2 regions of the Bradyrhizobium sp. ORS 111 genome follow, and region 1 is predicted to be linked to the other one. Evidence: predicted binding sites of a transcription regulator. Region 1 holds the regulator's gene; the other holds the start of a gene.
The links. The regulator LexA, encoded in region 1, represses DNA repair genes until DNA is damaged. The targets are predictions, from matches to a motif close to TGTTCNNNNTGTGTTCNG.
Positions count from the first base shown of each region.

Region 1 (11,634 bases):
GTCGTTCGCGAAGTCGCCGTCAGGGAGCGCGACGGCAAGCCGGCGCGCGCTGTGATCGCGACCCGGAGCTACGACACCGACATCGCGGATCTCTGGGATGCGCTGACCAATCCCGAACGTATTCCGCGCTGGTTCCTGCCGATTTCGGGCGATCTGCGACTTGGCGGGCGGTACAAGTTCGAGGGTCAGGCGGGCGGCGAGATCACGACCTGCGAGCCGCCGCGCCGGCTCGCAGTGACCTGGGAGGCCATGGGCACCCGGAGCTGGGTGACCGTGACGCTGGCCGATGATCGCTCCGGGGGAACGCGCCTTGAACTGGAGCATCTCTCGATGATCGAGGGTGACTTCTGGGATCGCTACGGACCGGGGGCTGTCGGCGTTGGCTGGGATCTCGCCCTGATCGGGCTCGCTCTCTATCTGGCTACGGGTGTCGGGCAGGAATTCGACCGCGCCGCAGCCGGGGCGTGGCCTGGCTCTGACGACGGCAAGGATTTCATCCGCCGCAGCAGATTGGTGCAGGGCGTCGATTGCTGAGGGCACGGAGGAAGCCGCCGCGCGGAGGGCCGCAGCCAACACGACGGCATTTTATTGCGGCGAGCCGGAGCCGGCGAGCGGAGACTAGCGATCCGTGCACGCCTTCGACATCCTCGGCGATCCCGTTCGCCGGCGCATTCTGGAATTGCTCGCCAGCGGCGAGCACAGTTCGGGTGACATCGTTGCCGTCGTGCAGCGCGACTTCGGGATCACCCAGTCGGCGGTATCGCAGCAACTGCGGATCCTGCGGGATGCCGGCTTTGCATCGGTGCGCGCCGACGGCACGCGCCGCATCTATGCGGTCGAGCCGGGGCGGCTGCGCGAGGTCGACGACTGGCTCGACAGGTTCAGGGCGTTCTGGCTGCCACGCCTCGACGCGCTCGCGACCGAAGTCGCGCGAGGCAAACGAAAACGGCGCCATCGGGAATGATGGCGCCGCTTGGAAGCGTAAGCGAAGGAGCTTACTTGCGCTTGTCGATCGGAACGTAGTCGCGGCGGGCGACGCCGGTGTAGAGCTGGCGCGGACGACCGATCTTCTGCTGCGGATCCTCGATCATCTCGCTCCACTGGCTGATCCAGCCGACCGTGCGGGCGACCGCGAACAGCACCGTGAACATCGAGACCGGGAAGCCCATCGCCTTCAGCGTGATGCCCGAATAGAAGTCGACGTTCGGGTAGAGCTTACGATCGATGAAATACTGATCGTTGAGCGCGATCTTCTCGAGCTCCAACGCGACCTTGAGCATCGGATCGTCACCATGCCCGGTCTCCTTGAGCACCGCGTGACACATCTTCTGCATGATCTTGGCGCGTGGGTCGTAGTTCTTGTAGACGCGGTGGCCGAAGCCCATCAGGCGGACTTCGCTGTTCTTGTCCTTCACCTTGGCGATGAAGTCCGGAATGTTTTCGACCTTGCCGATGCTGTAGAGCATGTTCAGCGCGGCCTCGTTGGCGCCGCCATGCGCCGGACCCCACAGGCAGGCAATGCCGGCGGCGATGCAGGCGAACGGATTGGCACCCGAGGAGCCCGCGATGCGCACGGTGGAGGTCGACGCGTTCTGCTCGTGGTCGGCATGCAGGATGAAGATCTTGTCGAGCGCGTCGGCGAGGACAGGGTTGATCTTGTAGTCCTCGCAGGGCACTGCGAAGCACATGTTGAGGAAGTTCTCGGCAAACGAGAGCTCGTTCTTCGGATACACGAAGGGTTGGCCGACCGTGTATTTGTAGGCCATCGCCGCGAGCGTCGGAATCTTGGCGATCATCCGGATCGAGGCGATCATCCGCTGCTGCGGATCATTGATGTCGGTGGAGTCGTGATAGAACGCAGCGAGCGCACCGACCGCTGCGACCATGATCGCCATCGGGTGGGCGTCGCGGCGGAAGCCCTGGAAGAAGCGGGCCATCTGCTCATGCACCATGGTGTGGTGCGTGACCGTGTAATCGAACTTCTTTTTCTGCTCGGGGCTCGGAAGCTCCCCGTAGAGCAAGAGGTAGCAGGTCTCGAGGAAGTCGCCATGTTCGGCGAGCTGCTCGATCGGATAGCCACGGTATTCGAGCACACCGGCGTCGCCGTCGATGTAGGTGATCTTGGACTGGCAGCTACCGGTCGAGGTGAAGCCAGGATCGTAGGTGAACACACCCGCCTGGCCGTAGAGCTTGGCGATGTCGATGACATCAGGCCCAACGGTGCCGCTCAGTATCGGGAAATCGTAGGTCTTGTTGCCGATGGTGAGTGTGGCTGTCTTGCTGGATTTTTCGTCCATCGTGATATCCCCGATGAATTCGTTGAGTAATCCGACCTGGCCCGGTCGCCGGTTTTGCGGCGCGTGGCGGTGCGGGACGGCTTGGCTAGAAAGCGTCCGAAGATGGGTAGCTTATTGCAATGTGCGCTGCAAGATGGACCCTGGAAGGGGTCCATGCAGGATTACGCCGCCTGATCGGCGAGGCGGGCAAGGCATTCCTGACGTCCCAGGACGGCGAGAACGTCGAATATGCCCGGCGACGTTGTACGTCCCGTCAATGCCACTCGTAGCGGCTGCGCGACAGCGCCGAGCTTCAGATTGTTCTGCTCGGCGAAATTCCGCATCGCGGTCTCGGTCGTCTGCGCGGTCCAGTCGTTCACCGCGTCCAGCGCCGCGCGCAGCCGGCCGATCAACGCACGCGTTTCCGGCGTCAGCAGCGCGGCCGCTTTCGGCTCGATGTCGAGCGGGCGATCGGCGAAAATGAAATAGGCGCCACTGATCAATTCGATCAGCGTTTTGGCGCGCTCCTTAAGGCTCGGCATCGCCCGCAGCAATTGCGCGCGTGTGGTGTCGTTGAGCTTGGCCTTCAGCGCGGCGCCCTCGGGAACGTAGTCCAGCACCTTCTCGAACTGGGTCACGAGGGATTGATCGTCGCTATGGCGGATGTAGTGGCCGTTGAGATTCTCGAGCTTGGCGAAGTCGAACCGAGCGGCGGAGCGGCCGACGCCGGAAAGGTCGAACGCGTCGATCATCTCCTCGGTCGAGAAGATCTCCTGATCGCCGTGGCTCCAGCCGAGCCGGACCAGATAGTTGCGCAACGCCGCGGGCAGATAGCCCATGGCGCGATAGGCGTCGACGCCGAGCGCGCCATGGCGCTTCGACAGTTTCGAGCCGTCGGGACCGTGGATCAGCGGAATGTGGGACATGCTCGGCAGCTCCCATTCCAGCGCGTCGTAGATCTGCTTCTGCCGCGCGGCATTGATCAGGTGATCGTCGCCGCGGATCACATGGGTGACGCCCATGTCGTGGTCATCAACCACGACCGCGAGCATGTAGGTCGGCGTGCCGTCGCCGCGCAGCAGCACGAGGTCGTCGAGGTTCTCGTTCTGCCAGACCACGCGGCCCTGCACCTGATCCTCGATCACGGTCTCGCCGGTTTGCGGCGCCTTCAGTCGGATGGTCGGCTTGATGCCATCAGGCGCCGTGGCGGGATCACGGTCGCGCCACATGCCGTTATAGAGGCGGGTGCGGCCCTCGGCGCGCGCTTTCTCGCGCATCGCGGTCAGCTCCTCCGCGGTGGCATAGCAGTAATAGGCGCGGCCCGAGGCAAGCAGGCTCTCGGCGACCTCGCGATGACGAGCGGCGCGGCTGAACTGGTAGATGACCTCGCCGTCCCAATCGAGCTCGAGCCACCGCAGGCCGTCCAGGATCGCGTCGATGGCTTCCTTGGTTGAGCGTTCGCGGTCGGTATCCTCGATCCGGAGCAGCATCTTGCCGCCGCGCTTCTTGGCATAGAGCCAGTTGAACAGCGCGGTGCGGGCACCTCCGATATGGAGGAAGCCGGTGGGTGAGGGGGCGAAACGGGTAACGACGGATTCGGTCATGATCGGACGAGGCGTATGCGTGAACGGCGGTGGTGTATAGCAGGAACCGGACATAACTAAAGCCTAGGTTGGGTCAACGGCCTCAAACCAGGCTTGGAAACGAGACTTGGCCCAGCGGCACGAATTTGGCAGAAGGTCGGCCAGACTCCTCCAGGGAACCTATAGATGACGACTGATACGGCGACGGCAGAGGCAGGGCGCGACTTCATCCGCGACATCGTCCAGGCCGATCTCTCCTCCCACAAGCACAGCCGGATCGTGACGCGCTTCCCGCCGGAGCCGAACGGCTATCTGCACATCGGCCACGCCAAGTCGATTGCCCTCAACTTCGGCATCGCCCAGGAGTTCGCCGGCCAGTGCAATCTGCGCTTCGACGATACCAATCCGACCAAGGAGGAGCAGGAATACATCGATTCCATCCAGGCCGACGTCCATTGGCTCGGCTACGATTGGGGAACCAACCTGTTCTTCGCCTCCGACTATTTTGAGCGGCTGTACGAGTGGGCCGAGGGCCTGATCAAAGCCGGCTATGCCTATGTCGACGACCAGTCGCAGGAGGAGATTCGTGCCTCGCGTGGCACGCTGACCGAGCCCGGCAAGAACTCGCCGTTCCGCGAGCGCTCCGTCGAGGAGAACCTCGACCTGTTCCGCCGCATGAAGGCGGGCGAGTTTCCGAACGGCGCCCGGGTCCTGCGCGCCAAGATCGACATGGCCGCAGGCAATATCAACCTGCGCGATCCCGTGCTGTATCGCATCCTGCACGCCCACCATCCGCGCACCGGCGACAAATGGGCGATCTATCCCAGCTACGACTACGCCCACGGCCAGTCGGACGCCATCGAGGGCATCACCCATTCGATCTGCACGCTCGAATTCGAGGATCACCGGCCGCTCTACGATTGGCTGCTCGACAAGCTGCCGGTGCCGTCGAAGCCGCATCAGTATGAGTTCGCGCGGCTGAACCTGACTTACACGCTGCTGTCCAAGCGCGTGCTGACCCAGCTCGTGCGCGACGGCCATGTCTCGGGGTGGGACGACCCGCGCATGCCGACCATCGCCGGCCTGAAGCGGCGCGGTGTGCCGCCGGCCGCGGTGCGTGAATTCATCAAGCGGATCGGCGTTGCCAAGGCCAACAGCGTGGTCGACGTCGGCATGCTCGAATTCTGCATCCGCGAGGAGCTCAACCGCACCGCGCTGCGCCGTATGGCGGTGCTGCGGCCGCTGAAGGTCGTGATCGAGAACTATCCGGACGGGCAGGTCGAGGAGATCGAGGCCATTAACCACCCGGACAATCCGGAGGCCGGCACCCGCAAGATCGCGTTCGGCCGCGAGCTCTATATCGAGCGCGACGACTTCATGGAGAACCCGCCGAAGAAGTTCTTCCGCCTCTCGCCCGGCAACGAGGTGCGGTTGCGCTATGCGTATTTCATCAAGTGCACGAGCGTGGTCAAGAACGACGCCGGCGAGATCGTCGAGCTGCGCTGCACCTACGATCCCGCGACCAAGGGCGGCAATGCGCCCGACGGCCGCAAGGTGAAGGCGACGATGCACTGGCTGCCGGCGGCACAGTCGAAGCCCGCGGAGATCCGCATCTACAACCAGCTCTTCGCCAATCCGAGCCCGAACGCGGCCGATTTCGCCGCCGACCTCAACCCGCAGTCGCTCGAGGTGCTGACGGACGCGCGCGTCGAGCCGGCGATCGCCGAAAGCAATTCGCCCGAGGCGATGCAGTTCGAGCGGCAGGGCTATTTCGTGCGCGATCCGGACTCCACCCCCGACAAGCTCGTGTTCAATCGGACGATCGGCCTGCGCGACACCTTCGCCAAGGAAGTCGGCGGGAAGGGCTAACCCTTCAATCCTCCCTTCTCGATCAGCAGTGGTGTCCCGCAGGCGTTTCCGCTTCGTTCCGCTAGTCGGCTGACTGCGGCATCCGCTAGCTTTGCGACCCGGCAGGGATCGCAAGCGAGATGGCGGAGCAGGGCACGACGCCGGGCGGCAAACGCGGCTACGCGGGGACATGGCCGCCGCGCGCGGCCATTCCGGCCGGTGGCTACGTCCCGGCGCGCCTCAGCGTCTGGCCGCCCGTCGTCGAGACATTGCGGCAGTGGGCCCGCGCCGAGGCCGGCGCCGGACGGCTGTTGCCATGGGTGCCGGTGGCATTCGGCACCGGCATCGCGTTCTATTTCGCGGCCGAGCATGAGCCGGTGCTGTGGGTCACCGGCGCCGTCGCGGTCGCGTTGTGTGTTCTCGCGTTCCTGCTGAGGCGGCAGCGGCTGTTTCCGGTGATCGTGATGGTGGCAGCGGTGGCCGCGGGCTTCGCCACCGCGACCTGGAGGACGGCGCGCGTCGCGCATACCGTGCTGGCGCGGCCGATGTTCTCGGTGGCGCTGACCGGCTTCGTCGAGACGCGCGATATCCGCGAGAAGACCGACCGCTTCGTGTTACGTGTCGTCTCGATCGAGAGCCCGCGCGACACGACGAAGCTCGAGCGCGTACGGCTTTCGGTGAAGAAGGGCACCGCCCCAGAAGTCGGCAGCTTCGTCCAATTGAAGGCGCGGCTGTTGCCGCCGCTCGGCCCGCAGCGCCCGGGCTCCTATGATTTCGGCCGCGATCTCTATTTCCAGGGCATCGGCGCCTCCGGCTTCGTGATGGGCTCGGTCAAGACGACGGAGCCGCCGGCGAGCGGCGGCCTCGCCTTGCGCTACTCCGCCCTCATGCAGGGCCTGCGCGACGCGATCGATGCACGCATCCGCACCACGCTCGACGGCGACCAGCGCGCGATCGCGACCGCGCTGCTCACCGGCCGGCGCGATGCGATCACGGCGCCGGTCAACGACGCGATGTTCATCTCGGGGCTTGGCCACGTGCTGTCGATCTCCGGCTACCACATGGCCGTCGTCGCGGGCGTGGTGTTCTTTGCCGTGCGCGCGCTGCTCGCGCTGTTCCCGGCGCTCGCGGCGGGCCATCCGATCAAGAAATGGGCGGCCGCCGCGGCGCTCGTCGCCGCCGCCTTCTACCTCATGCTGTCAGGGGCGGAGGTCGCGACCCAGCGATCGTTTTTCATGACGGCGGTGGTGCTGATCGCCGTGATCGTCGACCGCCGTGCGATCACCTTTCGCACGCTGGCGGTGGCTGCGCTGATCGTGCTCGTGATCGCGCCCGAAGCGCTGGTGCATCCGAGCTTTCAGATGTCGTTTGCGGCGACCCTCGGGCTGGTGGCGCTGGTGCAGATCGGGATGCCGAGCCTGCTCGCCTCACCCGATCATTCGGTGACGGCGCGGGTGGCGTTGTGGGGCGGGCGTGAGATCGCGATGCTGGTGTTGGCCTCGCTGGTCGCCGGGCTCGCGACCACGCCCTATGCCGCCTTCCATTTCCATCGCGTGACGCCCTACGGGCTGCTCGCCAATCTCGCGGCGATGCCGGTGGTGTCGGCGGTGGTGATGCCGGCGGGCCTGCTCGGGCTCGCAGCCATGCCGTTCGGGTTCGACGGCGTGTTCTGGGCGATCATGGGCGTCGGCATCGACTGGATGATCGTGGTCACGCAGTGGGTCGCGGCCCTGCCGGGCGCGGTCGGGCGGATGGCCGCGTTCGGCACCGGGCCGCTGATCGTGGCGAGCGCCGGCCTCGTCCTGCTCGGCCTGCTTCGGACGCCGCTGCGCTGGTCGGGCGCGGCCCTGCTTGCGGTGGCGCTGATCTGGGCGCTGCGGGTGCCGCAGCCGGACGTCCTGGTCTCCGCCGACGGCCGCAATGTCGCGGTCCGCGGCGGCGACGGGCGGCTGCATCTGATGCGAAGCGGCAAGGATGCCTTTCTGGTGAAGGAATGGCTGGCGGCGGATGCCGATGCGCGGACGGCCGCCGATCCCTCGCTCGCGGACGGGGTCTCCTGCGACGAGAGCGGCTGCGTGGCTGAGGGGACCGGAGGCATGCTGGTTTCGTTGGCGATGCGGCCCGAGGCGCTGGTCGACGATTGCGAGCGGGCGGCGCTGATTCTGACGGCCCGTCCGGTGCCGCAGGGCTGCGCGGCCTCCGTGATCGATGCCGAGCGGCTGCGGCGCCACGGCGCCCTGATGCTGCGCCGCACCGGCGGCGGCTTTGCCGTCGATGCGGTCAGGCCCGGCGGGATCGACCGGCCGTGGTCGCCGGCGGTTCCCGGCGATACCGAGGACGAGGCCACGCTGCGCGTACCCGGCCGCGCGCCGCGCCCGGCGGTCGACGCGACCCCGGCAGAGGCTGATCTGCAAGGCGACGACTAAGGCTGATCGGGCAGAGGAGTGGTGGTCGGCAGGTCAAAGGCGCCGAGATGGTACTCGTCCGAGTCCGGGTTCGCGTTTGGCTTTCTGACGAGGGTGAACGTCGCTTCGGGAAATTGCTGCCAGACCTTCAGGTCGTCGGCCGTCACCGTCAGCCAGCCGAACCGGAACATGTAGCGGCCCGGCTCCGTGACGCGTCCAGCCCTTTGCCATGTGACCTTGTCGACCACCGAGCACGTCCTTGTCCGTGTCCGATGATGCGCCAAGGCGCGGTCTAACGCAAATCCCCGATGCGCCCCGGAGCCTTAAGTCCGGGGTCGCTCGAAATCGCTTAGGTCACCGCCGCCGGACAATTCATCCAGCGGCCATGATGCGCTCAACCCAAAAACAGCGACGCGAATGCAGAGGGCCGCCGCTCGACCGCCTTCGGCTTCTCGACGACGGGCGGGTGGAGGGCAGGTAGCTGCAGCACGGTGACGCGTTGTCCTTCGACGAGCTGGGTCACCAGCACGTGGCTGCCGTCGGGGAATTCGACCGCATCATGATGACGATCGGGCACGTCGGGCTCGACTTCGTTGAACACGCCGACGCGGAAGCCGATTGTCTTGGTCCAGATCCAGCGGCTGTCGTAGCGGACGTTCTCGACGAACGCGAGCTCGGTGCCGGGCAGCATGCAGACCGCGACAGTCGGATCGCTCTCCGAAGCAAAGCCGCGGGTTGACGTGCCGCGGAATGTCGTGGTGATCAGCGTCTCTCCGACAATGGCGGGGCGCGATGCCACGGCGTGCAGACTATAGTCACACATCGGATGGCTCCTCATTTCGAGATAGCGACCCGTGCCTCTCCTGAGGCGTGGGCCTCTACCAGAGTGGACGACAGCAAACGAGGTTCTTCCCGTTTCTGGGCGATTGTACGACTGGCCGCGCGAGCCTCCGATCACAAACACGCTACACCGTCCCGGTGGTATCAGGACGCGCCGGAGGCACTCACGCAGCGCAGTCCATGAAGCAACGGCGTTGCGCGCTGCTCGTTCCCTCGCAATGGATGTGCGACTGCACATACGCACGACGCGCTGCACGCGGTCGCGCCTGGACCAGGGGCGCGGTCAGTATTTGCGATAGAGCCCGATCAGCTTGCCCTGGATTCGCACGCGGTTTGGCGGCAGGATGCGCACTTCATAGGCGGTGTTGGCCGGCTCGAGCGCGATCGATGCGCCGCGGCGCCGGAAACGCTTTAGCGTCGCTTCCTCCTCGTCGATCAGCGCCACCACAATGTCGCCGGTATTGGCGGTGTCGTTGCGCTGGATCAGCGCCATATCGCCGTCGAGGATGCCGGCGTCGACCATGGAGTCGCCACGCACCTCCAGGGCATAATGCTCGCCGGCGCCGAGCATGTCCGGTGGCACGCTGATGGTATGGCTGCGCGTCTGCAGTGCCTCAATCGGCGTACCGGCCGCAATCCGGCCCATCACGGGGACGGCGACCGGACGGTTGCCATCATCCTCGGCGATCGGCGGCGTGCTGCTGCGCTTGCCGAGCGTGCCCTCGATCACGCTCGGGGTGAAGCCGCGGCGGCCGTTGCTGCCGCCGGCCGACAGCTCGGGAAGCTTGATCACCTCGATGGCGCGGGCGCGGTTCGGCAGGCGGCGGATGAAGCCGCGCTCTTCCAGCGCTGTAATGAGGCGGTGGATACCGGACTTCGAGCGCAGGTCGAGCGCATCCTTCATCTCGTCGAAGGAGGGCGGGACGCCGGCCTCTTTCAGACGTTCATTGATGAAACGCAGAAGTTCGTACTGTTTGCGCGTGAGCATCTCGAGTATTCCCCCGGTTGATAGCGTCGTTCGATTCCGAGACCTTCAGGGAGCCTGATCGGGAGCGCGAAAACTTCTGACACTCCTCAGTGCGCTCCCATTCGTGGACACCAGTACTCGAAACAAATCATGAACGGACACTATATGTTCGATATGTGTTCCGCAACCACTTAATTTCCGGTGAATGCAGCCGACAGTGCCTGATCGGCGCGGCGGCAACGTCTCATTCGGGCAGTGTCAGAATCTCGCACGCCTCGCCTTGGACGGCCGCGGGTGCGAACGGCGGACGGATCACAAGTGCCCGTGCCGCAGCGAGATTTCCCAGCAGCGAGCTGTCCTGCTGGCTGACGGGTGTTGCGATCAACGTGCCGTCGCCACGCTCCTCGAGGCGGGCCCGGAGATAGTCCTCGCGCTGATCGTTGGCGGCGAGGTCATGGCCGAGCAGGGCGCTCTTGCGGACATGATGAATCACGTTTCGGCCGCTGAGGGCCCGAATCAACGGCACCAGAAACAGGAAGGCGCAGACATAGGACGACACCGGATTTCCGGGCAGGCCGATCACCCGCATCGTTCCCAATCGGCCGTGCATCATTGGCTTGCCCGGCCGCATCGCGATCCGCCAGAACGCCATCTGGACGCCCTCGGCCTCCAGCGACTGCTTGACGAGATCATGGTCGCCGACGGAGGCGCCGCCGGTGGTGATCAGGATGTCGGCGTCCGCCTCCCGTGCCCGGCGGATACCGGAGGTGGTGGCCGCCACCGTGTCGGCAGCGATCCCGAGATCGACGGTCTCTGCGCCCTCGGCGCGGGCCAGCGCCCGCAGCGCGTAGCCGTTGGAATAGACGATCTGGCCGGGGCCGGGGCTGCAGCCCGGCATCACCAGCTCGTCGCCGGTTGCCAGCACCGCGACCTTCGGCCGGCGGCGCACGGCGAGTTCCGGATAGTTCATGGCCGCGGCGAGCGACAGCGCGCGGTCGGAGAGGCGGCTGCCGGCCGCAAGGAGCACATCGCCCTCGCGGAAGTCGACGCCCGCGAGGCGGATGTGCCGTCCCTTCGCGGCGGCCTCGGTGATCGTGATGTGGTCGCCGTCAGTCCTGGTATCTTCCTGGATGATGACGGCGTCAGCGCCGTCGGGGATCACGCCGCCGGTGAAGATCCGTACCGCTTCGCCCACGCCGACCGTGCGCTCGAACGGCCGCCCGGCCGCGACTTCGCCGATCACCCGCAGCCTAGCCGACAGGTCGGACGCAGCGGCCGCGCGCACCGCATAGCCGTCCATCGCCGACATCGGCTGCGGCGGCTGCGTGCGCCGCGCGGCGACATCGCGTGCCAGCGTGCGGTGATAGGCGGCATCGAGCGCGACCGTCTCTTCCGGCAGCGGCTCGGCGCCGGCGAGAACGGCAGACAGGGCATCGGCAACCGGCATCAGGGCCACGGGCAGGGCTCCTCAAATCTCAAGGTCTTCATATTCCAAGTGCGGCGAGTGCCCTTGCCACGTCATCCGTCGATGTCACGTGGATGGCACGAAGGCCGCGCGCCCGCGCGCCCTCGATATTGGCCGCCGTATCGTCGAAGAACAGGATCCGCGACGCCGGCACGCCGATCGCTTTTACCACATGATCGTAGGCCTCGGCGTCCGGTTTTCGAAGGCCGATCGCCGACGACAGGAACACGTCGCGGAAATGGCTGAGCAC
Region 1 covers NZ_CP120701.1:3,858,056-3,869,689, forward strand. The annotation lists gene P6U30_RS17990 (SRPBCC family protein) at 1-534, shown strand, start outside; gene P6U30_RS17995 (ArsR/SmtB family transcription factor) at 629-964, shown strand; gene gltA (citrate synthase) at 996-2,297, opposite strand; gene gltX (glutamate--tRNA ligase) at 2,459-3,880, opposite strand; gene P6U30_RS18010 (glutamine--tRNA ligase/YqeY domain fusion protein) at 4,046-5,728, shown strand; gene P6U30_RS18015 (ComEC/Rec2 family competence protein) at 5,848-8,133, shown strand; gene P6U30_RS18020 (hypothetical protein) at 8,130-8,360, opposite strand; gene P6U30_RS18025 (hypothetical protein) at 8,507-8,935, opposite strand; gene lexA (transcriptional repressor LexA) at 9,236-9,940, opposite strand; gene glp (gephyrin-like molybdotransferase Glp) at 10,164-11,375, opposite strand; gene P6U30_RS18040 (HAD family hydrolase) at 11,404-11,634, opposite strand, start outside.

Region 2 (11,634 bases), 1.5 Mb from region 1:
GGCGGCGCTTGTCGTCACCACGATAGAGCAGGCTTGCGGCGAGCCAGACCCCGTCGGCTGCACTCTCCTTCAGCCGCGCGAGCAGATCGAGCGTCCGCGCCGGATCAAAGCGATGCGGCAGCGCCAGCACCAGGAGCTGGCCTTCCGCGAAGTCGAGCAGGTCGGACAGTTTCAGATGACACTCGCCTTTTTCAATACGCACGATTTCTTGTTTTGACGCGTTTTCTTCACGCGAACCGGTGTCCACTTCGCTTGAAAACGCTCTGTCGTCGTCGCCGCGCTTGCCGCGGGTCAAGAGCTGGCACAGCCGGCCGTAGGCGGCGCGGTCGCGCGGATAGACCAGGATGTCGGGCGTGCCGTCGATGAAGACGATGCGGGCGCCGATCAGAAGCTGGGGCGGATGCTTGACCTCGGCATTGTCGAGCTCCTTCCAGGCGCGCACCACGCCGGCCAGCGTGTTGTGATCGGCGATGCCGATCACGGGAATCCGCAAGTCGCTCGCCTGATGGACATAAGCGCGCGGATCGGAGCCGCCGCGCAGGAAGGAGAAATTGCTGGTGATGCCGATCTCGGCATAGTCGGGCACGGGCGCTTTCATGCGAACAGCCCGTGCACATACCAGGTGGCGGGAACAGGCTTGCCCTCTTCGTCCCTCAGCTCGCTCTCATAGAGGCCGTCGCGGAAGATCCAGAAGCGCTGGCCCTCGGCATCCTCGACGCGGAAGTAATCGCGGGTCAGCGACCCGCCGTCCTGCTTCCACCATTCCATCGCGATGCGCTCGGGACCTTCGACCCGCACCACCTCGTGCCGCGCGCGGCGCCAGGTGAACTGATGCGGAGGGCCGTCGGGCACGGTCGCGAACGGCACCTTGATCGGCTCGGGCCGCTCGAACAGCCGCAAGGGGCGCAGCGGCGGCTCGCCCGCGACGCGCTCCGGCCAGGCGGCCGCGCTCGCGGCGGCCAGATGATGCTGCGCCGGCACCGCGAGCGCTGATCGTTCGGGGATGTGGCTCTCCAGCGGCAGATGCACGACGACGCGTTTGCCGCCGATGCGAGCGGCGATGCGGTCGATCAGTGCGGAGACCTCGTCATTGTCGTGGACGGTGGCGTCGAGATCGCGCTGCTGCTGCACCACGAGCTCGGTGCGACCGGCGGCCAGACGAATGAGATCGAAGCCGAAACCGGGATCAAGGGGATCGTTGAGCGCATCGAGCCGCTCGCGGAACAGGCGGTCGATCATTTCGGGCCGCGTCACCGGACGCCCGGTCTCGACCACGATCGAACGCACCGCGCCATCGGTGCGGAAGAAGCTCGCCTCCAATTGCCGCGCGCCCTTGCCCTGCTTGTCCATCGCCGCGACCAGCATCCGGGCGAGGTTTTGCAGCGTCAGCGCGATCACAGTGTCGGTTGCAACAGGCTCGGGGAAACGCTTCTCCACGATGTAATCCGGCAGCGGCTTGCGCGGGCTGATCGGGGCATCGCCCTGCCCCAGCGCATGACTGAGCAGCGTGGTGAACGCGGCGCCGAACCGCGCCGAGATTTCATGCGGCGCGCGCGCGGCGACATCGCCGATGGTCTTCAGGCCGGCGCGGCGCAGACCGGTCGTGATTGCGGCATCGGCGCCAAGCGCGGACACCGGCAATGGACCGACCGACTCGGCCTCCTCGCCATCGGCTGTGATCCGTCCCGAGGCATGCCGCGTCAGCGTGCGCGCCGCGATCGAGGTGCCGGCGATGGCAGCGCTGACGGCAAAGCCGCGGCGGCTCAGCGCGTTGGTCGCGATCTGCAGCAGCGCGCGCTCGCCGCCGAACAGATGCGCGCAGCCGGTGATGTCGAGGAACAGACCGTAGGGCGGATCCAGCGCCACCAGCGGCGTGAAGCGGTCGCACCAGTCGGCGATGTCGTTCAGCGTCTTCAGATCGGCGGCGGGATCGGCGTCGTAGACGGTGAGCTCCGGACAGATCGCGCGGGCATTGGCGAGCGGCAGCCCGATCGACAGCCCGGCGCGCACCGCGGCCTCGTCGATGGCGTGGAGCAGGATCGCGTTGTGATCCTTTGCGACCACGACGCTGGGGAGTTCCAGTAGAGAGCGAGATCCTTTCTTCGCCTCTCCCGCTTGCGGGGGAGGCCGGATCGCATCGTCAGATGCGATCCGGGTGGGGGCTCTCTCCCTACGAAGAGCGTCGCTCGTGGCAAGACCCCCACCCCAACCCTCCCCCGCAAGCGGGAGAGGGAGCCCGACCACCTCCCGAGCCTCAGCTTGCGAGACGTCGTGCTGCACGAGTTTCCGCTTGATGCGGTCGATGGGCAGGCGTGGCAGCCACAGGCTGAGGATACGCCGACGGTTCACTGAATTGGCACTCATCACATTTCCATTCCATGATCCATCGCCCGACCGGGCCATGACGATTGCGCACGAGTTCGGCCTCGAAGCGCGGCGCGCCCCAGGCGCTGGCGGCGGTGCCGGGCGGCGAATGCGCCGCGCGCACGATCCAGCGCGTCTCGGCGGTCGAGGGGATCGGGGTCGCCGCGATCCGCAGCACCAGCGCGGTGACCCCGGAGGCCTGCGCGGCCAAGGTCAATTTGCGGCTGGCGACGAGATCGAGCTGGCGCACATTGCCCCAGACCTCCAGCACGACCGCGCCCAGCGCATCGCAGGCGAGCGCGTCGGCCGTGGTGCGCAACGCGGCATCGACATCGGCGGCGCGCACCATGACGAGCAGGCGCGGATCGAGGCCGAGCTCGGCAAGCCCGCTCATCGACAGCGCGCCGCTTTCAAGATCGGAAAAATCCTGCCGCACCCAGACCAGCGGCTTGCGCGGTGACATCCGTCCGGCGAGCCCCGCGATGAAGCCGGTCGCGGCCCCGCCCTGATGGCCAGCCGCGAACACTTCATGCAGCGCTGCAGGCGCAAGTCCGCCGCGCAGCATCGCATCCGCGCCCGCATGGCCGAGCGCGATGCGGTTCGGTATCTGCACATCGTCAGGCGCCTCGATGCGCGCGATGCTGCCGCGCAGAGACGCAAGCGTGCTCATGCGTGCGCCGTTCATGGTGCGCCGCTCCTTCCAAGCAAAATTTGAAGCCGTCACTGGTCTGAACAGAGAACCAGGGTCTGGCTCATTTGTTCATGATATGTTCTAATATAAAGCTAACAGGGCCGGCAGAGTCAATCGGATTGGTGGGCTCCCTGATTCACGAGCGGAATCAAGGGGATTCACAGGCATCGGCGCGACCGCGGCAGCCTCTCTCCGGTGTCACCGGACGCGCGGGCCCGAATGACAGTGAGACTGAAACGGAGCAGATCGCATGCACATCATCATGCTCGACAGCGACACCGATTTCGAAGGCTGGCGCAAGGCCGCGCGACGACTGGCACTGAATGACGTGAAGCCATCTGATGTCACGTGGACAGTGCGCGGCGAGGCCGAACTGTTTTCGCCATCTGGCGCGAACGACCTGCCCGATGCGCCGCATGCGACGTTCAACGTCCCCGCTACATTTGTCGAGCTGGCACGGGCCGCGATCCTGCATCAAAGCGGCGAACGCTTCGCCCTGCTCTATCGCCTGCTGTGGCGGCTGCGCGGCCACCACGATCTGGCTGATGACCCCGACATCGCCAAAGCCAATGCGATGGCTCGCGCGGTCTATCGCGAGATGGACAGGATGATCGCGCAGGTCCGCTTCCGCGAAATCGGCCGCGAGAAGGCGCATTACGTCGCCTGGTTCGAGCCGGAGCATCACATCGTCGAGCTCGCCGCGCCCTTCTTCGCCAGCCGCTTTTCCGACATGCCGTGGTCGATCCTGACCCCCGACGTCTGCGCGCATTGGGATGGGCATGCGATCTCGATCACGTCAGGCATCGACAAATCCGAAGTGCCATCCGAGGACCGGCTCGAGGAGACCTGGCGGCGTCACTACAGCAGCCTCTTCAATCCGGCACGGTTGAAAGTGACGGAGGCGCCGCAGGCCTATTGGAGGAACCTGCCCGAGGACTCGATCATTAGACCATTGCTCGAAGACGCGATGCGAATGACGAGCGGCGCCTTCATCGCAAGCAAGGCGGCGAAGCCGCAGGCGCCGCAGAAACCGCAGGACACGCCGATGGCCCGCAAGCACGCCCACGACACTATCGCAACGCTACGCGCCGAGGCCGCCGATTGCCGCGCCTGCCCGCTGTGGAAGGATGCGACCCAGACCGTGTTCGGCCAGGGACCGCAAAGCGCAACCTTGATGTTGGTCGGCGAGCAGCCCGGCGACAAGGAAGATCTCGCCGGCAAGCCGTTCGTCGGTCCGGCCGGATTGATGCTCGATCGCGCGCTGGAAGAGGCCGGCATCGGCCGCACCAAGGTCTACATCACCAACGCGGTGAAGCATTTCAAATTCGTGCCGCGCGGCAAGATCCGCCTGCACCAGAAGCCGAGCACGCCGGAAATCCGCGCCTGCCGTCAATGGTACGAGCGTGAGCTGGCGGCCATCAAACCGGAGCTGGTGGTGGCGCTCGGCGCGACCGCCGCACAGGGCGTGCTCGGCAAGATCACGCCGATCAACAAGAACCGCGGCCGCCTGATCGACCATGATGGAACCAAGGTGCTGGTCACGGTGCATCCCTCCTATCTGCTGCGGCTGCCCGATGAGGAGGCCAAGGCGAAGGAATATCAACGCTTTGTCGACGATTTGAAAATCGCGGCCAGCTTGCTGCGCCGCGCGGCTCATGCGGCGTGATGCGGCCATGGAACAACTTCGTTCCCCGATATTCACACTTTGCTGTGAAAAATCAGAAACAGGCCGAGAAAAAACTACAACCTTTAATTGATCCATGATAGCGTCACAGGCTCAACAGGCATTGGGCGTCATGTTCACGCCATGACGTACCCTGAGGCCAGCGCGCTGCGCGGTTCGACTAGCCCCAACCGCGCGGCGCGCGACCTCTACCCGGCAGTCCGCCGCCCGCCGAATTGGCTCGCCCCACGAGTTGCCTGATCCGTCCCGCGTGCCCTAGCGATTTGTTGTTCCGGAACGCGCAATCCGCGGCAGCGTCCGCAATCGGTGACGCTCGTAACTGAAGATTGCCGCACCTGAAATCTTCACGGCCCGTGTGACCTCGCCACGCGATTGCCGGCCGGCGCCCGGGCCGGATTTCAATTGCCTGTCATATGCATGGATCAAAATCGGCGGCATTGGGACAGGAGATTATCATGAGCGATATGGCGTTACCCGGTTCGATCGAACCCGCCCTGAAGAAAGGTCCGGATCTCGACAAGGGCTTTCATCCTCTGACCGGCGTCATTTATTTGGGCGTGGTTGCGGCTGCGCTGCTGTTCGTTGGCTACAGCATCTATGCCGACGTCGATGCCACCGGCACGCGCGTCACTTCGTTCCTGCCCTACATCCTGCTGTTCGTTGCGCTCCTGATCGCGCTCGGCTTCGAATTCGTCAACGGCTTCCACGACACCGCCAATGCGGTCGCGACCGTGATCTACACCCGCTCGCTGCCGGCGCATGTCGCCGTGGTGTGGTCGGGCCTGTTCAACCTGTTCGGCGTGCTGCTCTCCAGCGGCGCGGTCGCGTTCGGCATCGTCTCGCTGCTTCCGGTCGAGCTGATCCTCCAGGTCGGCAGCAGCGCGGGCTTTGCGATGGTGTTCGCGCTATTGATCGCCGCCATCATCTGGAATCTCGGCACCTGGTGGCTCGGCCTGCCGGCCTCGAGCTCGCACACCCTGATCGGATCGATCATGGGCGTCGGCATCACCAACGCGCTGTTGCGCGGCCGTGACGGCACCTCCGGCGTGGACTGGTCGCAGGCCGTCAACATCGCCAAGGCGTTGCTGCTGTCGCCGCTGTTCGGCTTCGTGCTCGCGGCACTTCTGCTCTACGTCCTTAAGGCCGTGCTGCTGCGCGCGACGCCGAAGCTGTTCGGCGAGCCGGTCGGCGACCAGCCGCCGCCGTGGTGGATCCGCGGCATCCTGATCCTGACCTGCACGCTGGTCAGCTTCTTCCACGGCTCCAATGACGGCCAGAAGGGCATGGGCCTCATCATGCTGATCCTGATCGGCACGGTGCCGACCGCGTATGCGCTGAACCGCGCGCTGCCGAGCAGCCAGATCGAGCAGTTCGCCGCGCATTCGGCTGCGGCGAGCAAGGTCATCGAGGGCAAGGCCGCCGGCTACAACGTGATCGGCAATCCGCGCCCGGCCGTGACCAATTACGTCTCGCAGCACCAGATCAACGAAGGCACCTTCCCCTCGCTCGCGGTGCTGGTGCGCGACATCGGCCAGCAGGTCGCCCAATACGGATCATTGGCGAAGTTTCCGGCTGACGTCGTCGGCAACACCCGTAACGACATGTATCTGGCCTCCGAGGCGATCCGCCTGCTGATGAAAGACAAGGAGGCCGAGCTCTCCGCCAGCGACATCGCTGTGCTGAATCAGTACAAGAGCTCGCTCGATGCCGCGACCAAGTTCATTCCAAGCTGGGTCAAGTTCGCCGTCGCCATCGCGCTCGGCCTCGGCACCATGGTCGGCTGGAAGCGCATTGTCGTCACCGTCGGCGAGAAAATCGGCAAGACCCATTTGACTTACGCTCAGGGCGCCTGCGCCGAGATCACAGCGGCTGCGACGATTGCCGCCGCCGACGGCTACGGCCTGCCGGTCTCGACCACGCACGTGCTGTCGTCGGGCATCGCCGGCACCATGGCGGCCAACGGCTCCGGCCTGCAATGGGCGACGATCCGCAACATCGCGATGGCCTGGGTGCTGACGCTGCCCGCCGCGATGATCCTCTCGGGCGTTCTGTACTACGTGTTCTATCACCTGTTCTGACCCCGGCGCGATGCCCCGCGTCGGACGACAAGGCCCGCACCACCGGTGCGGGCCTTGTGCATTTGGTGCGCATCGCGCAATGGCCGCCGCTCAGGCGTAGCCCTTTGCCACCTCGGCGAGCAGGCCGCGTGACCATTTGTGCAAACCCGATTTGGCGGTCCTGGCGCTCCAGTACATGTCGATCGAGATCGGTACCCGGAACGGCAGCGCTGCGACATGCAGCCCGCCGCCCATCGTGCGCGCCAGATGATACGGGATGGTGGCGACAAGCCGGGTGCCGGCGATGATCCGCTCCAGACTGTCGTGGTTCGGAAGGGTCACCGCCGGCTCCAGCGCGATGTCCCTGGACTTGAGCACATCGAGATAGAGCGGCTGCCACTCGCCGCTATGGGTGACAAAGACATGCTGTGCCTTGGCATAGGCTGACAGCGCGACCCGGCCGCGCGCGAGCGGATTGTCCGGGTCCATCACGCAGACATAGTGATCGGTGAGAATATGGCGCCGATAGAAGCTCTCGCCGACGATCCCGACCGGACCGAGCACGATGTCGCACTGGTTCTGCTTGAGGTGGACGTTGCCATGGCCGGCGGCATCGAGCAGCACCAGCCGCACGAGCGGCGCGCTCGCGCGCAACCGGGCGCAGAAGTGCGGGATCAGCGTCTGGCGTTCGTGATAGTTGCAGGAGATCGTCACGCTGCCCTGCGCGATGGCCGGATCGAACTCCGCCGGCACGGCAAGCCCCTCCATCTCGCCGATCATGTCCCGCGCCCATGCGACCAGCGCCGCGCAACGCTCGGTCGCGCTGACGCCGTTGCCCTGACGGACGAACAGCGGATCGCGCAGCACGCCGCGCAGCCGCTCGATCGCGTAGCTGATGGTGGACTGGTTGACGTCGAGCCGCTTCGCCGCAGCCGAGAACGACTGCAGATCGTACACCAGTACAAGCGTCCGCAAGCTCCCGATGTCGATCGGATCGATCGATGAGTTGGCCGCCACCCGTCGCCTCCCGCGTTGGCAGGTACCCGCAGCCTATCACATATCATGCAGAATTTCGATGGCCTGAATTGGCTCTATCGAATTGAGCGATTACACGCCCGCGGCTAGCCTTTGCAAAAAATCGCCCGCGGGAGGACGAATGACCAGCACAGTGCCCGTCGTCACGGATATCTCGTATCAGGATCTGCTCGACGATCCCTATCCGATCTTCCGCCGCCTGCGCGAGACGGCGCCCGCCGTGTTCGTCGAGACGGCGAAGCTGACGCTGGTGACGCGCTTCGACGACATCACCAAAATAGAGCGCGATCCGGCAACCTATTCGGCCGACAACCCCACCTCCCTCGTCAACAAGGTGATGGGGCCGACCTTCATGCGCAAGGACGGCGCCGAGCATGCGACCGGCCGCAAGGCGATCGAACCTTCGTTCCGGCCCGCGACGATCAAGGAGCACTGGGCGCCGCGGTTCATCGCGATCTGCCAGAGGCTGATCGACGCGCTGGCCGACGCGGGCGAGGCCGATTTGTTCGGCGCGCTTGCCGCGCCGATGGCGTCCCTCAGCCTGATGGAGATGATCGGCTTCGAGCCGATGCCGTGGCAGCCCCTTGCCGCATGGTCGCAAGCCCTGATCGACGGCGCGGGCAATTACGCCGGCGATGCCGAGATCGAGCGCACGGCGATGCAGGCCGGCGCCGCCGTCGACGCCGCGATCGAGGCGGTACTCGATCAACACCGCAGCCATCCCAATCCCTCGATCCTGTCGTCGATGGTCAATGCCGATCCGCCGATGTCGATCGAGGCCATCAGAGCCAACATCAAGGTGATCATCGGCGGCGGGCTGAACGAGCCGCGCGACGCGATCCTCACGCTCGTGCTCGGCCTTTTGCAAAATCCGGCGCAGAAGCGAACCGTGCTGGCGAAGCCGGAGCTGTGGCCGGCGGCGCTCGAGGAAGCGGTGCGCTGGATCTCTCCGATCGGCATGTATCCGCGGCGCGTGACCCGCAGCGTCGATCTCTCCGGCGTGACGCTGCCGCGGGATCTTCAGATCGGGCTCTGCGTCGGCGCGGCCAACCGCGACGGCAAGCGCTTTGCCGATCCTGACAGCTTCGACATCTCACGGCCGAAGCAATCGCATTTGGCATTCGGCGCCGGGCCGCATTTCTGCGCCGGCACCTGGGTGTCGCGGCTGACCGTCGGCAAGATCGTGGGACCGATGCTGTTCGAACACCTGCGCAATCTGCGGCTCCGCGACGACGCCCCACCAATCGTCCGCGGCTGGGTGTTCCGCGGCCCGGTCTCGCTGCCGGTCAGATGGGACGCGTGAGGAACGCACAGCCCGCGTCATTGCGAGCCAACGGGTCGCGCGAATGCGCGCCCGATGACAGGCTCCACGAAGCAATCCATACCTCCTCGGCGGAACGATGGATTGCTTCGTCGCTTCGCTCCTCGCAATGACGGCCGGAAGGACGACGCAGCGACCATTGAGAGGGCTGCAGCCGGCAAGATCACGCCGGCAGCGCGTTCTCCACGATCTTCACGAAATACGACGTGCCGTAAACGATCGCCTCGTCGTTGAAATTGTAGGCGGGATGATGCAAGCCCGCGCTGTCGCCGTTGCCGCAGAAGATGAAGGCGCCGGGCCGCGATTCCAGCATGTAGGAGAAATCCTCGGCGCCCATCAGCGGCGGCATCTCGTGCACATTGGCGGCACCGGCGACGTCCTTGGCGATGCGGGTCGCGAATTCGGTCTGCGAACCGTGGTTCACCGTGACCGGATAACCGCGCTCATAGGTGAGATCGATCTTGGCGCCGGTCATCTTCGCGACGCCGTCGACGACTTCGCGCACGCGCTTCTCGATGAGGTCGCGCACCTCCTTGGTCAGGGTCCGCACGGTGCCGCGCAATTCCGCGGTCTGCGGGATCACGTTGCGGGCATTGCCGGCGTGGAATTCGCACATCGAGATCACGGCGGAGTCGAGCGGATCGACGGTGCGCGAAACGATCTGCTGCAACGCGGTGATGAGCTGCGCACCGACCAGCACGGAATCGATGCATTTGTGCGGCCGCGCGGCGTGACCGCCATACCCCTCGATCTTGATGTCGATCGCGTCGGTTGCGGCCATGATCGGGCCGGTGCGGATCGCGAACGAGCCGATCGGAATTCCCGGACCGTTGTGCATGCCGTAAACCTGCTCGATGCCGAAACGGTCCATCAGGCCGTCCTTGATCATGGCGGCGGCTCCGGCCCCGCCCTCTTCGGCCGGCTGGAAGATCACGACGGCATCGCCGGCGAAGTTGCGCGTCTCGGCAAGATAGCGCGCAGCGCCGAGCAGCATCGCGGTGTGACCGTCATGGCCGCAGGCGTGCATCTTGCCGGGCGTCTTGGAGGCGTAAGGCAGATTGGTTTCTTCATGGATCGGCAGCGCGTCCATGTCGGCGCGGAGCCCGATCACCCTGACGTCGCCCTTGGCGGGCCCCTTCTTGCCCTTGATGACCCCGACCACGCCGGTCTTGCCGAGGCCGGTCACGACCTCGTCGCATCCGAACTCCCTCAACCGGTCAGCTACGAATGACGCAGTGCGATGCACGTCATAGAGCAGTTCGGGGTTTTCGTGGATGTTGCGGCGCCAGGCCTGGATATCGGGTTGCAGATCGGCGACGCGGTTGACGATGGGCATGAGAATTCTGACCTCGAAGGTTGGACTGCAAGTGTCCTCTCTAGCATGCAAGGACCGGTCCACCCAACAGATGTGGCATGCTCCAGGCGGGTCCCGCAGCGCGGCAAAGTGCAGAGCCAGCCGACGGAAAGCCATCGAAAGCGCCCTGCGGTGAGGACGTGGACATGACTCGCATGAGAGTTTCCGGCCTGCCGCAGATCGTTGTTACGGACTGACATATCTGGCTAGCCCGACATCAGCATCTGGCTGCGGATCTCCTGCGCGGTTCGGCGCAGCGGCAGCAGGAATTTCTTGCGTGCGCCGGCCTCGCTCACAGTACCGGAGATCGTGTTGACGCTGAGCGCGGCGACCACTGAGCCTGCGGGGTCGCGCAACGGCACCGCGATGCCGCAGATCGCCGGATCGAGCTCGCCGTCGACCCAGGCATAACCCTCACCCTCGACGCGCGCGAGCAATTCGCCGAGCCGCGCCGGATCCGTGACGGTGCGCGGCGTGACCTGCTTGAACACACCTGCGGCGAGATAGGCCTCGCGATTCGCGGGCGGCAGCGCCGCGAGCAGCACGCGGCCGAGCGACACCAGATGCGCCGGCAGGCGGCTGCCGACGCCGAGATTGGCCGACAGGATACGGCGCGCCGGCAGGCGCAACGCATAAACGATCTCGTCCTCGTCGAGCACCGCCATGGCGCAGGACTCGCCAATCTCGTTGCGCAGGTTTTCCAGCGCGCGCTGCGCGTGCGCCCAGTATGGCAGCGCGTTCAGATAGGACAGGCCGAGCCCGAGCGCGCGCGGCCGCAAGCTGAAATAGCGTCCGTCGGAGGCGCAATATTTCAGCGCGACCAGCGTCGCCAGGATGCGACGCGCGGTGGCGCGGTTGAGGCCGGCAGTATCGGCAGCCTCCGCCAGCGTGTGTCGTCCGGGCGGCTTGCCGAGCGCCTCGATGATCGAGAAGCCGCGCGCGATCGCGCGCACGAAGCCGTCGCTCTCTTTGCTCATGACGTCATTTCGTTGGGGGTATCGTTTGGCTCATGACATCGCAGCCCTGCATGGCCGCCTGCACGTCATGCGGCTCTCTGCGCTTGTCAGGGGCTCCCGACCGCGCTAGCGTCAGTTCACATAGCGAATGAATCGTTCGCCTGGCGAACCC
Region 2 covers NZ_CP120701.1:5,340,998-5,352,631, forward strand. The annotation lists gene P6U30_RS24760 (error-prone DNA polymerase) at 1-598, opposite strand, end outside; gene P6U30_RS24765 (Y-family DNA polymerase) at 595-2,364, opposite strand; gene P6U30_RS24770 (ImuA family protein) at 2,255-3,049, opposite strand; gene P6U30_RS24775 (UdgX family uracil-DNA binding protein) at 3,306-4,721, shown strand; gene P6U30_RS24780 (inorganic phosphate transporter) at 5,195-6,817, shown strand; gene P6U30_RS24785 (LysR substrate-binding domain-containing protein) at 6,908-7,813, opposite strand; gene P6U30_RS24790 (cytochrome P450) at 7,953-9,134, shown strand; gene P6U30_RS24795 (M20 aminoacylase family protein) at 9,316-10,488, opposite strand; gene P6U30_RS24800 (IclR family transcriptional regulator C-terminal domain-containing protein) at 10,713-11,483, opposite strand.
Region 2: the regulator LexA is predicted to act here: its motif matches at 3,122-3,139, upstream of P6U30_RS24770 (ImuA family protein).